DNA from 2 places in the Janthinobacterium sp. 1L-D-8-B-C4 genome. Region 2 is predicted to be linked to the other one. Evidence: predicted binding sites of a transcription regulator. Region 2 holds the regulator's gene; the other holds the start of a gene.
The links. The regulator LexA, encoded in region 2, represses DNA repair genes until DNA is damaged. The targets are predictions, from matches to a motif close to ACTGTATNNNNATACAGT.
Positions count from the first base shown of each region.

Region 1: a site for LexA is predicted at 1,713-1,730, ahead of AC0Z42_RS12935 (error-prone DNA polymerase). Genes of this name have one in related genera too.

Region 1 is NZ_JBXAVX010000006.1:172,715-177,108, forward strand. It holds gene AC0Z42_RS12925 (LysR family transcriptional regulator) at 1-148, shown strand, start outside; gene AC0Z42_RS12930 (MFS transporter) at 117-1,457, opposite strand; gene AC0Z42_RS12935 (error-prone DNA polymerase) at 1,744-4,394, shown strand, end outside.
Region 2 is NZ_JBXAVX010000006.1:314,617-319,010, reverse strand. It holds gene rplI (50S ribosomal protein L9) at 72-527, opposite strand; gene rpsR (30S ribosomal protein S18) at 555-845, opposite strand; gene priB (primosomal replication protein N) at 872-1,171, opposite strand; gene rpsF (30S ribosomal protein S6) at 1,189-1,578, opposite strand; gene lexA (transcriptional repressor LexA) at 1,855-2,493, shown strand; gene AC0Z42_RS13525 (cystathionine gamma-synthase family protein) at 2,560-3,801, opposite strand; gene purF (amidophosphoribosyltransferase) at 3,910-4,394, opposite strand, start outside.

The DNA of each region.
Region 1 (4,394 bases), 140 kb from region 2:
CTATCGCAGCATCAAGGTGGTCGAGACGCCAGTGGTGGTGCCGGCCTTCGGCATCCGCCAGTACTGGCATCCGCGCTTCCAGCACGACGCCGCCAACAACTGGCTGCGCAAGCAGGTCAAGGAGGCGTTCGATCAGCATCCGGAATAGGCCTGGCCAGGCTCGCCAGCAGCACCGCAGCGCTCACGGCCAGCAGCACCGCCAGGATATAGAGCGCGATGTCCATGCTGCCGGTGGCCGTCTTGATCTGGCCAATCGCCCATGGTGCAACGATGCCGCTGGTGATGCCGCAACTGCTGATCATCGCGATGCCTCCCGCGCGCCCTTCGCGCGGCAGCAGCGCTGTCGGCATGGCCCAGAATATCGGCAATGCCGAGAAGATCAGCGTGGTTGCCAGCGACAGCAGCAGCAGTGCCAGCGCCAGGCTGGACGGATGTGTGGTCAGGGCCGCCAGGGCCAGCGCACCACCGACGGTGCAGACCGCGAAGAACTTGCCGTGCTGCGCCCTGCGGTCGGCAAGGCGGGCGATCAGGATTACGCCGACGGCGCCGATCGCGTTCGGAATGACCGAGTACAGGCTGACCATCACCACGTCTTGCACGCCGAAATCGCGGATCATCAGCGGCATCCAGAAACTCAGCGTCAGCGAACCGCAGGTCAGCGCAAAGTAGATGAAGGCATACAGATAAACGCGCGGGTTGCTGAACCAGGCAGCGCCGCGGGCCGCGCCGCTGCCGGTGGCCGGCGCATCGTCGGCGAGGTTGTCCGCCAGGCGGGCTTTTTCCTGCCTGCTGAGCCACTTGGCATCGTGCGGGAAATCATCGAGATAAAAGAAGGCGATCACCGCCAGCACCAGCGCAGGCGCGCCTTCCAGCGCGAACATCCATTGCCAGCCCCTGAACCCCAGCACGCCGGCCATGTCACGCATGATCCAGCCCGACACCAGGCCACCGATGACGCCCGCCACCGCCACGCCGGCAAAGAAAAAGGACAGCACCGAGGCGCGCCGCAGCGGCGGGTACCAGTAGGTAAGGTAGAGCACGATGCCGGGGAAGAAGCCGGCCTCGAACACGCCCAAGGTAAAGCGCAGGAGATAAAACTGTGTCGGCGTCGATACCCACGCCATCGAGACGGAGGCGGCGCCCCATAGCAGCATGATGCGCACGAAGGTCTTGCGCGCGCCATATTTCGCCAGCAGCAGATTGCTCGGCACCTCGAACAAGACATAGCCAACGTAGAAAGCCGCCGCGCCCAGTCCGTACATCGCGTCGCTGAAACCAAGATCCTGCTTCATCTGCAACTGGGCAAACCCGATGTTGATGCGGTCGAGGAAGGAAATAACGTAGCAGACGAACAGAAACGGAATAATGTGGCCCGATACCTTGCGGTAGAGCGCATTGTCCGCATCCGCAGCGGTGGCCGGCGCCGCCGCGCTGGCCCCGGTAATGGCGTTATACATGGATAGTCCCCTTGATCTTCGTTGAGCCCTGCCTGATGGCATGGGCTTGCCGGCTGGCGCCGCTGTGCAGCCGGATGGCTGGTGCACGTCAGGCATCCTAGAATTGGCGGGGATATATGTAAATCGCATTTCGGTCATACCAGTTATGAATGGTGCGCATTCTGGTCTTTGCCGATGAGGCGACAAGAACCGGCAAGCCCATCTCAAGGGCAAGCTCTGGCAAAAGCGGGTGCCTGTTTTGACTTGAGTATAATTACTGTGTTTATATACAGTGTTGAGGTACATCATGGCGGTCGCGAGCTTGCCCGATTACGCTGAGTTGTTCTGCCTGACCAACTTCAGCTTTCTGCATGGCGCTTCGCATGCGCAGGAGCTGGTGGCGCGCGCCATCGAGCTGGGCTACCGTGCGCTGGCCATCACTGACGAGTGTTCGCTGGCCGGCGTGGTGCGCGCCCATGGCGTGGCCAAACGGGCGAAATTCCCCTTGATTATCGGCGCCCATTTTCATTTGACGCATGCCGACGGCAGCGCCGCCTGGTCGCTGCTGGCGCTGGCGAAAAACCGCGAAGGCTATGGCAACTTGTCCGAGCTGATCACCATGGCGCGCACGCGCGCGGCCAAGGGGCGCTATCTGCTCACGCCCGACGATTTCGCCGCGCCGTCGGCCGAGTTTGCGCATTTGAAAGGCTTGCCCGGCTGCCTGATGATCTTGCTGCCCAGCTATCCGGCCGATGCCGACGCCTTGCAAGAGCAGGGCGCGTGGATGCGGGCCACCTTTGCCATGGAGGAAGACGGAGGAGAACAAAAAGAGCGCAACTGGCTTGGCCTGAACCTGCTGCTGCGCGCGCAGGACGATGCGCACCGCCTGGCCGTGCAAGCGGCGGCAAGGGCGCAGGGCTTGCCGGTGGCGGCGGTTGGCCATGTATGCATGCATGTGCGTTCGCGCAAGCCCTTGCTCGACACCCTGTGCGCGGTGCGCGTGGGCAAGCCGGTGGCCGAGTGCGGTTATGCGCTGGCGCAAAACGCGGAACAGCATCTGCGTACGCGGCTGCGCCTGGGCAATGTGTATCCGCCGCAGGCGCTGGCCGAAACTGTGGGCATCGCCAGCCAGTGTGATTTTTCCCTCGACACCTTGCGCTATGAATACCCCGATGAACTGGTGCCGCCCGGCCATACGCCGGCCACTTACTTGCGCGAAGAAACCTACCATGGCGCGCGCACGCGTTTTCCGCTGGGCATACCGGCCCATGTGCAAGAACAGATCGAGCATGAGCTGGAACTGATCGCCGACCTGGCATACGAGCCGTATTTCCTGACCGTCTACGACATCGTGCGCTTTGCCCGTTCGCAAGCCATCCTGTGCCAGGGCCGCGGCTCGGCTGCCAACTCGGCCGTCTGCTATTGCCTGCACATCACGGAAGTGGACCCGGCGCGCGGCAATTCGCTGGTCGAGCGTTTCATGTCGCGCGAACGCAACGAGCCGCCCGATATCGACGTCGACTTCGAGCACCAGCGGCGCGAGGAAGTGATTCAATATATCTACGCCAAATATGGCCGGCGGCGTGCCGCGCTGGCGGCCGTGGTGATTTGCTACCGGCCGAAAAGCGCCTTGCGCGACAGCGGCCGCGCGCTGGGCGTGGACCTGGCCATCGTGGAGAAAGTGGCCAAGGCGCACCGCTGGTTCGATGGCAAGCGCGACCTGCTGAACCGCCTGGCCGAAAGCGGGCTGGACCCGGAGGCGCCGCTGTCGCGGCAATGGGCCACGCTGGCGCAGCAACTGCTGGGTTTTCCGCGCCATTTATCGCAGCACCCGGGCGGCTTCGTGATCGCGCAGGGCAAGCTGTCGCGCCTGGTGCCGATTGAAAACGCCACCATGGCAGAGCGCAGCGTGATCGAGTGGGACAAGGACGACCTGGAAGAGCTGGGCCTGATGAAGGTCGACGTGCTGGCGCTGGGCATGCTGTCGGCGCTGCGCCGCGCCTTCGATATCGTGAGCGTACGCCGTGGCGAGCCGTTCGTGATGCAGGATATTCCGCCCGAAGACAAGGCCACCTACGACATGATCTGCGAGGCCGATACCATCGGCGTGTTCCAGATCGAATCGCGCGCGCAGATGAGCATGCTGCCCCGGCTGCGCCCGCGTACATTCTATGACTTGGTGATCGAAGTGGCGCTGGTGCGCCCCGGCCCGATCCAGGGCGGCATGGTCCACCCTTATTTGCAGCGGCGCCAGAAAAAAGAGGCGGTGGTATATCCCAAGGGCCTGGAAAAGGCGCTGGGCCGCACCCTGGGCATACCGATTTTCCAGGAGCAGGTAATGCAGGTGGCAATTATCGCCGCCGATTTCACGCCCGGCGAAGCGGACCAGTTACGGCGCGCCATGGCGGCCTGGAAACGCAAGGGTGGCTTGAATAATTACAAAGAACGTATCGTCGAAAAGATGGTCAAAAATAAGTATGAACGGGAATTTGCGGAAGCCATCTTCAGCCAGATCGAAGGCTTTGGCGAATATGGTTTTCCCGAGTCGCATGCGGCCAGCTTTGCGCTCTTGACCTATGCCAGTTCCTGGCTGAAATGCCATGAACCGGCGGCCTTTCTGTGCGCCTTGCTCAACAGCCAGCCGATGGGCTTTTACAGCCCCTCGCAACTGGTGCAGGATGCGCGCCGGCATGGCGTGCAAGTCTACCCGGTCGATGTGGCCGTCAGCGGCTGGGAGGCGGCGCTGGCAGGCGATGCGGCGGCGCCTGCAGTGCGCCTCGGCTTCAATGCCCTGTTCGGCATGCGGGCCGAGGCCGCCCAGCGCATTGAGGACGCACGCGCCATGTCGATGTTTGTTGACGTGGCCGACCTGGCGCGGCGCGCCGGGCTGGACCGCCATGACCTGCAGATACTGGCCGCCGGCAATGCCTTGCAGGCGCTGGCCGGCAACCGCCACCA
Region 2 (4,394 bases):
GCCACAAAAAAGCCGGGCGAACCCGGCTTTTCCAATTGCGGCAATGCTGCAGGCCGAGGCCTGCAAACGATTTACGCGTTTGCGTCTGGTACCACAGCGATCACCACTTCCACTACCACGTCGGTGTGCAGGGCAACCGAAACGTTGTGCTCGCCAACAACTTTCAGCGGGCCGGTAGGCATGCGTACTTGTGCTTTTTCAACAGCGAAACCTTGCTTGGTCAGCGCTTCAGCGATGTCGAAGTTGGTGACAGAACCGAACAGACGGCCATCGACGCCAGCTTTTTGAGCAACTTGAACGGTCAGGCCGCTCAGTTTTTCGCCCTGGGCTTGCGATGCAGCCAGTTTGGCGGCAGCAGCTTTTTCCAGTTCAGCGCGCTTGACTTCGAATTCGGCGATCGCCGTAGCGGTAGCACGACGGGCCAGGCGTTGCGGGATCAGGAAGTTACGTGCGTAACCGTCTTTGACTTTGACGACTTCGCCGAGGTTACCGACGTTAACAACTTTTTCTAACAGAATGATTTGCATAGTTCTTCTCCAGGAATATCTGACCGATTAAGCGTGGTGCAAATCGGTGTATGGCAGCAGCGCGAGGAAGCGAGCGCGCTTGATTGCGGTGTCAACTTGGCGCTGGTAGTGCGCTTTGGTACCGGTCAGGCGTGCTGGCATGATCTTGCCGTTTTCTTGGACGAAGTCTTTCAGCGTGTCAACGTCTTTGTAGTCAACTTGTTCAACGTGTGCTGCGGTGAAGCGGCAGAACTTCTTGCGTTTGAACAGTGGGTTTTGCTGTTTGCGTTTTTCTTTAAGCTTGAGCTTGTTTTTGTCGAACTTTTTACCGAATGCCATTCTAGGCTCCTGTATCTAAAATTGCGCTAGTCAGAACTGACTGCACTAAAATCAATGATGTGAAACACCAAACTCTTGCTGTTGCGGCTTTTCCTGGCCAGGAAACCCGTGAACTGATACACCCCGCCCAAGCTTGCCTGACTGAACCGGCCTGAGATTTCGCCAGCGGCAAGCGCGGCAAGTTCAAACTCGGTCAAACGGGCGATACCGGCTTCCATCTGCTGCGAACTGTGCTGCAATACTGCATTCACGATCGGCAACCCTGCCGGGGTATAGCGCAATATTTCGCGCTCGGCAATGATGGCGGTAACTTGTAACTGGTTCAGCGCACGATCCTGGTCAATCAGGCTGCTGCTGCGGCTGGAGCGGCTGCTGGTGCTTCGGTGCGGTGGCTTTTGGCCGCATCTTCGCGTTGTACCGATTTCATCATCGGCGAAGGAGCTGTTTCAGCTTTCTTCATTTTAACGGTCAGGTGACGCAACACGGCATCATTGAATTTGAATGCTGTTTCCAACTCGACCAGGGTCTCGTTGTCGCATTCGATGTTCAGGCAGATGTAGTGTGCTTTAGGCAGTTTCTGGATCGAGTAAGCCATTTGACGGCGGCCCCAATCTTCCACGCGGTGAACCGAACCGCCGCGGGTGGTTACGCTGGCTTTGTAGCGTTCGATCATCGCGGGCACTTGCTCGCTCTGGTCCGGATGGACGATAAAGACTATTTCATAATGACGCATGCAAACTCCTTCAGGTCGGATTGATAATCGCCCACCCCGGCGTCAAGACGGGTGTGGGAAGGTCAGCCGAAGATTATAACCGCCTTTTGCAATCCGTTCAACCATTGCTTGCCATGCAGCGCCTGCAACGCCCGCCAGCGCAGCATTTTTGCTTCGCGCGCGACTTTTTCCATCGAAATCGGCCGAAAATGCCGAAAGTCGCTTGCATAGTCGGCGATACTGTACAAAAATACAGACTGTTCATATAGACAGCATTTCACTATGCACCCACCATCCATGATCAAGCTGACAGCACGACAAGAACAAATCCTGAACCTGATCAAGGACGCGATTGAAAACACGGGTTTTCCTCCGACCCGCGCCGAAATCGCCAATGAATTGGGTTTCAAATCGGCCAATGCAGCCGAAGAGCATTTGCAGGCCCTGGCCCGCAAGGGCGCCATCGAGATTTCGCCGGGCACCTCGCGCGGCATCCGCCTGATCGGCGCCTCGCTTGCCGAGCCGGCGCTGCCGAAGGTGCCTGCCGCGCTGCTGATGTCGCTGCCGCTGATCGGCCGCGTGGCCGCCGGTTCGCCCATCCTGGCGCAGGAAAACCTGGAAGCGAGCTACAACGTCGATCCGGCCCTGTTTTCGGCCAAGCCCGACTTTTTGCTGAAAGTGCGCGGCTGGTCGATGCGCGACGCCGGCATCATGGACGGCGACCTGCTGGCCGTAAAAAAAGTCGACAGTGCCAAGAACGGCCAGATCGTCGTAGCCCGCATCGGCGATGAAGTCACCGTCAAGCGCTACAAGAAAACCGGCACCCTGATCGAACTGTTCCCGGAAAACCCCGACTTCAAGGTCATTACCGTGACGCCGGAAGACGAGTTTGCCCTGGAAGGCCTGGCAGTCGGCCTGATGCGCAGCTGGCATTAAACTGCTGCACGTGAAAAAGGGCCGCCACAGCAATGCTGTTGCGGCCCTTTTTATTGCCGAAGGCGTTTACGCGTCCAGCGCGCTCTTGAAATCATCGAGCAGGTCGGCTTCATCCTCGATACCGACGGAAACGCGGATCAGCGACTCGGCAATGCCCATGCTGGCGCGGCGTTCTGCACCCATCTCGTAGAAGATCGTATGGGCGACCGGTATCACCAGGGTGCGCGTGTCGCCCAGGTTGCTGGCCGGTATCGCCAGGTTCAGGCGATTGAGGAAATCGAAGCAGTCGATGCCGTCTTTCAATTCAAAACTGAACAGCGAACCGTAGCTGCGGAACAACTCGGACGCCAGCGCGTGCTGCGGGTGCGACGCCAGGCCCGGGTAATGCACGGCCGCCACGCGCGGATCGGCTTGCAGCATGGTAGCGAGCGCCAGCGCGTTCGAGCAGGTGCGGTCCATGCGCAAGGCCATGGTTTCGGCGCCCACGGCAATATGATGCGCCGCTTCCGGCCCCAGCGAGGCACCGAAGTCGCGCAAGGCCTTGGCGCGGATCTGCGCAATGCCCCATTGTTTCGGCGCCGCCTTTTTGTAGTTCTCGAAAATATTCGGGTACTGCGTCCAGTCGAACACACCGGTATCGGTCAGGCTGCCCCCAAGCGCATTGCCGTGGCCGCCGATCGACTTGGTCAGCGCATTGATCACCAGGCCGGCGCCCACCGCTTTCGGGCGGAACAGGTAGGGCGTGGTCATGGTGTTGTCGACGATATACAGGATGCCTTTCTCGCGGCACAGCTCGCCAATCTTTGCCAGGTCGGCGATCTGCGTACGCGGGTTGGCGATGGTTTCAACGAACACGATGCGCGTTTGCGGCGTGATGGCGGCGGCCACGTTAGCCACTTCGGTGGCGTCGACGAATGACACGCCGATGCCCTGCCCCGTCACCGTCTGCCACAGGCTGTTGGTATTGCCGAACAAAAAGGCCGACGACACCACATGGTCGCCGGCGCGCAGCAAGGATTGCACAACGGCACCGATGGCACCCATGCCGGTGGCAAAGCACAAGGTGGCCACACCGTCTTCCATCTGGTTGACCTTGTCTTCCAGTGCGGAGACGGTCGGGTTGCCCTGGCGGCCGTAGCGAAAGCCCGGCTCCTTGCCCTGGAACACGGACGCCAGCTGGCGCGCGTCACTGTAGCCGAAAGCAACCGAAGTATGCACGGGCTTGTGCAGCGAGCCGTGCTCGATGCCCTTGCGGCGGTCGTTATGCAGGATGGTGGTGGTAAAGCCGTAGGTTTTTTTGGTGGTCATCGATGAAATTCCGGATATTCGATTTGCCGCGCAACCCCAAGGCAAATGCCGGGGTCAGACCTGAAGGTCTGACCCCAAAAAAAGCCCGGCGCAGGCCGGGCAGGTTACTTATGCTTCGGTAGTCGCCAGGTTCAGGTTCAGCTGGGAACGCGGCGTGTCTTCGGGCGCTGCCGCCTTCGGATTGTGGCGCGCATATTCCAGGCGGTCCAGGTAGTCCTGCGAGACGTCGCCGGTCACGTAGACGCCGTCAAAGCACGACGCTTCGAAGTTGGTCAGGGCCGGGTTGACGTCGGCAATCGCCTGCTTCAGGTCGTCGATATCCTGGTAGACCAGGTAATCGGCGGTGATTTCGCGGCACACTTCTTCGGTGGTGCGGCCATAGGCGATCAGCTCATCGCGCGTCGGCATGTCGATGCCGTAGACGTTCGGGTAGATCACCGGTGGTGCGGCCGAAGCGAAGATCACCTTGCGGGCGCCGGCTTCGCGCGCCATCTGCACGATTTCGCGGCTGGTGGTGCCGCGCACGATGGAGTCGTCGACCAGCAGTACGACCTTGTCCTTGAATTCGGACGGAATCGCGTTGAGCTTCTGGC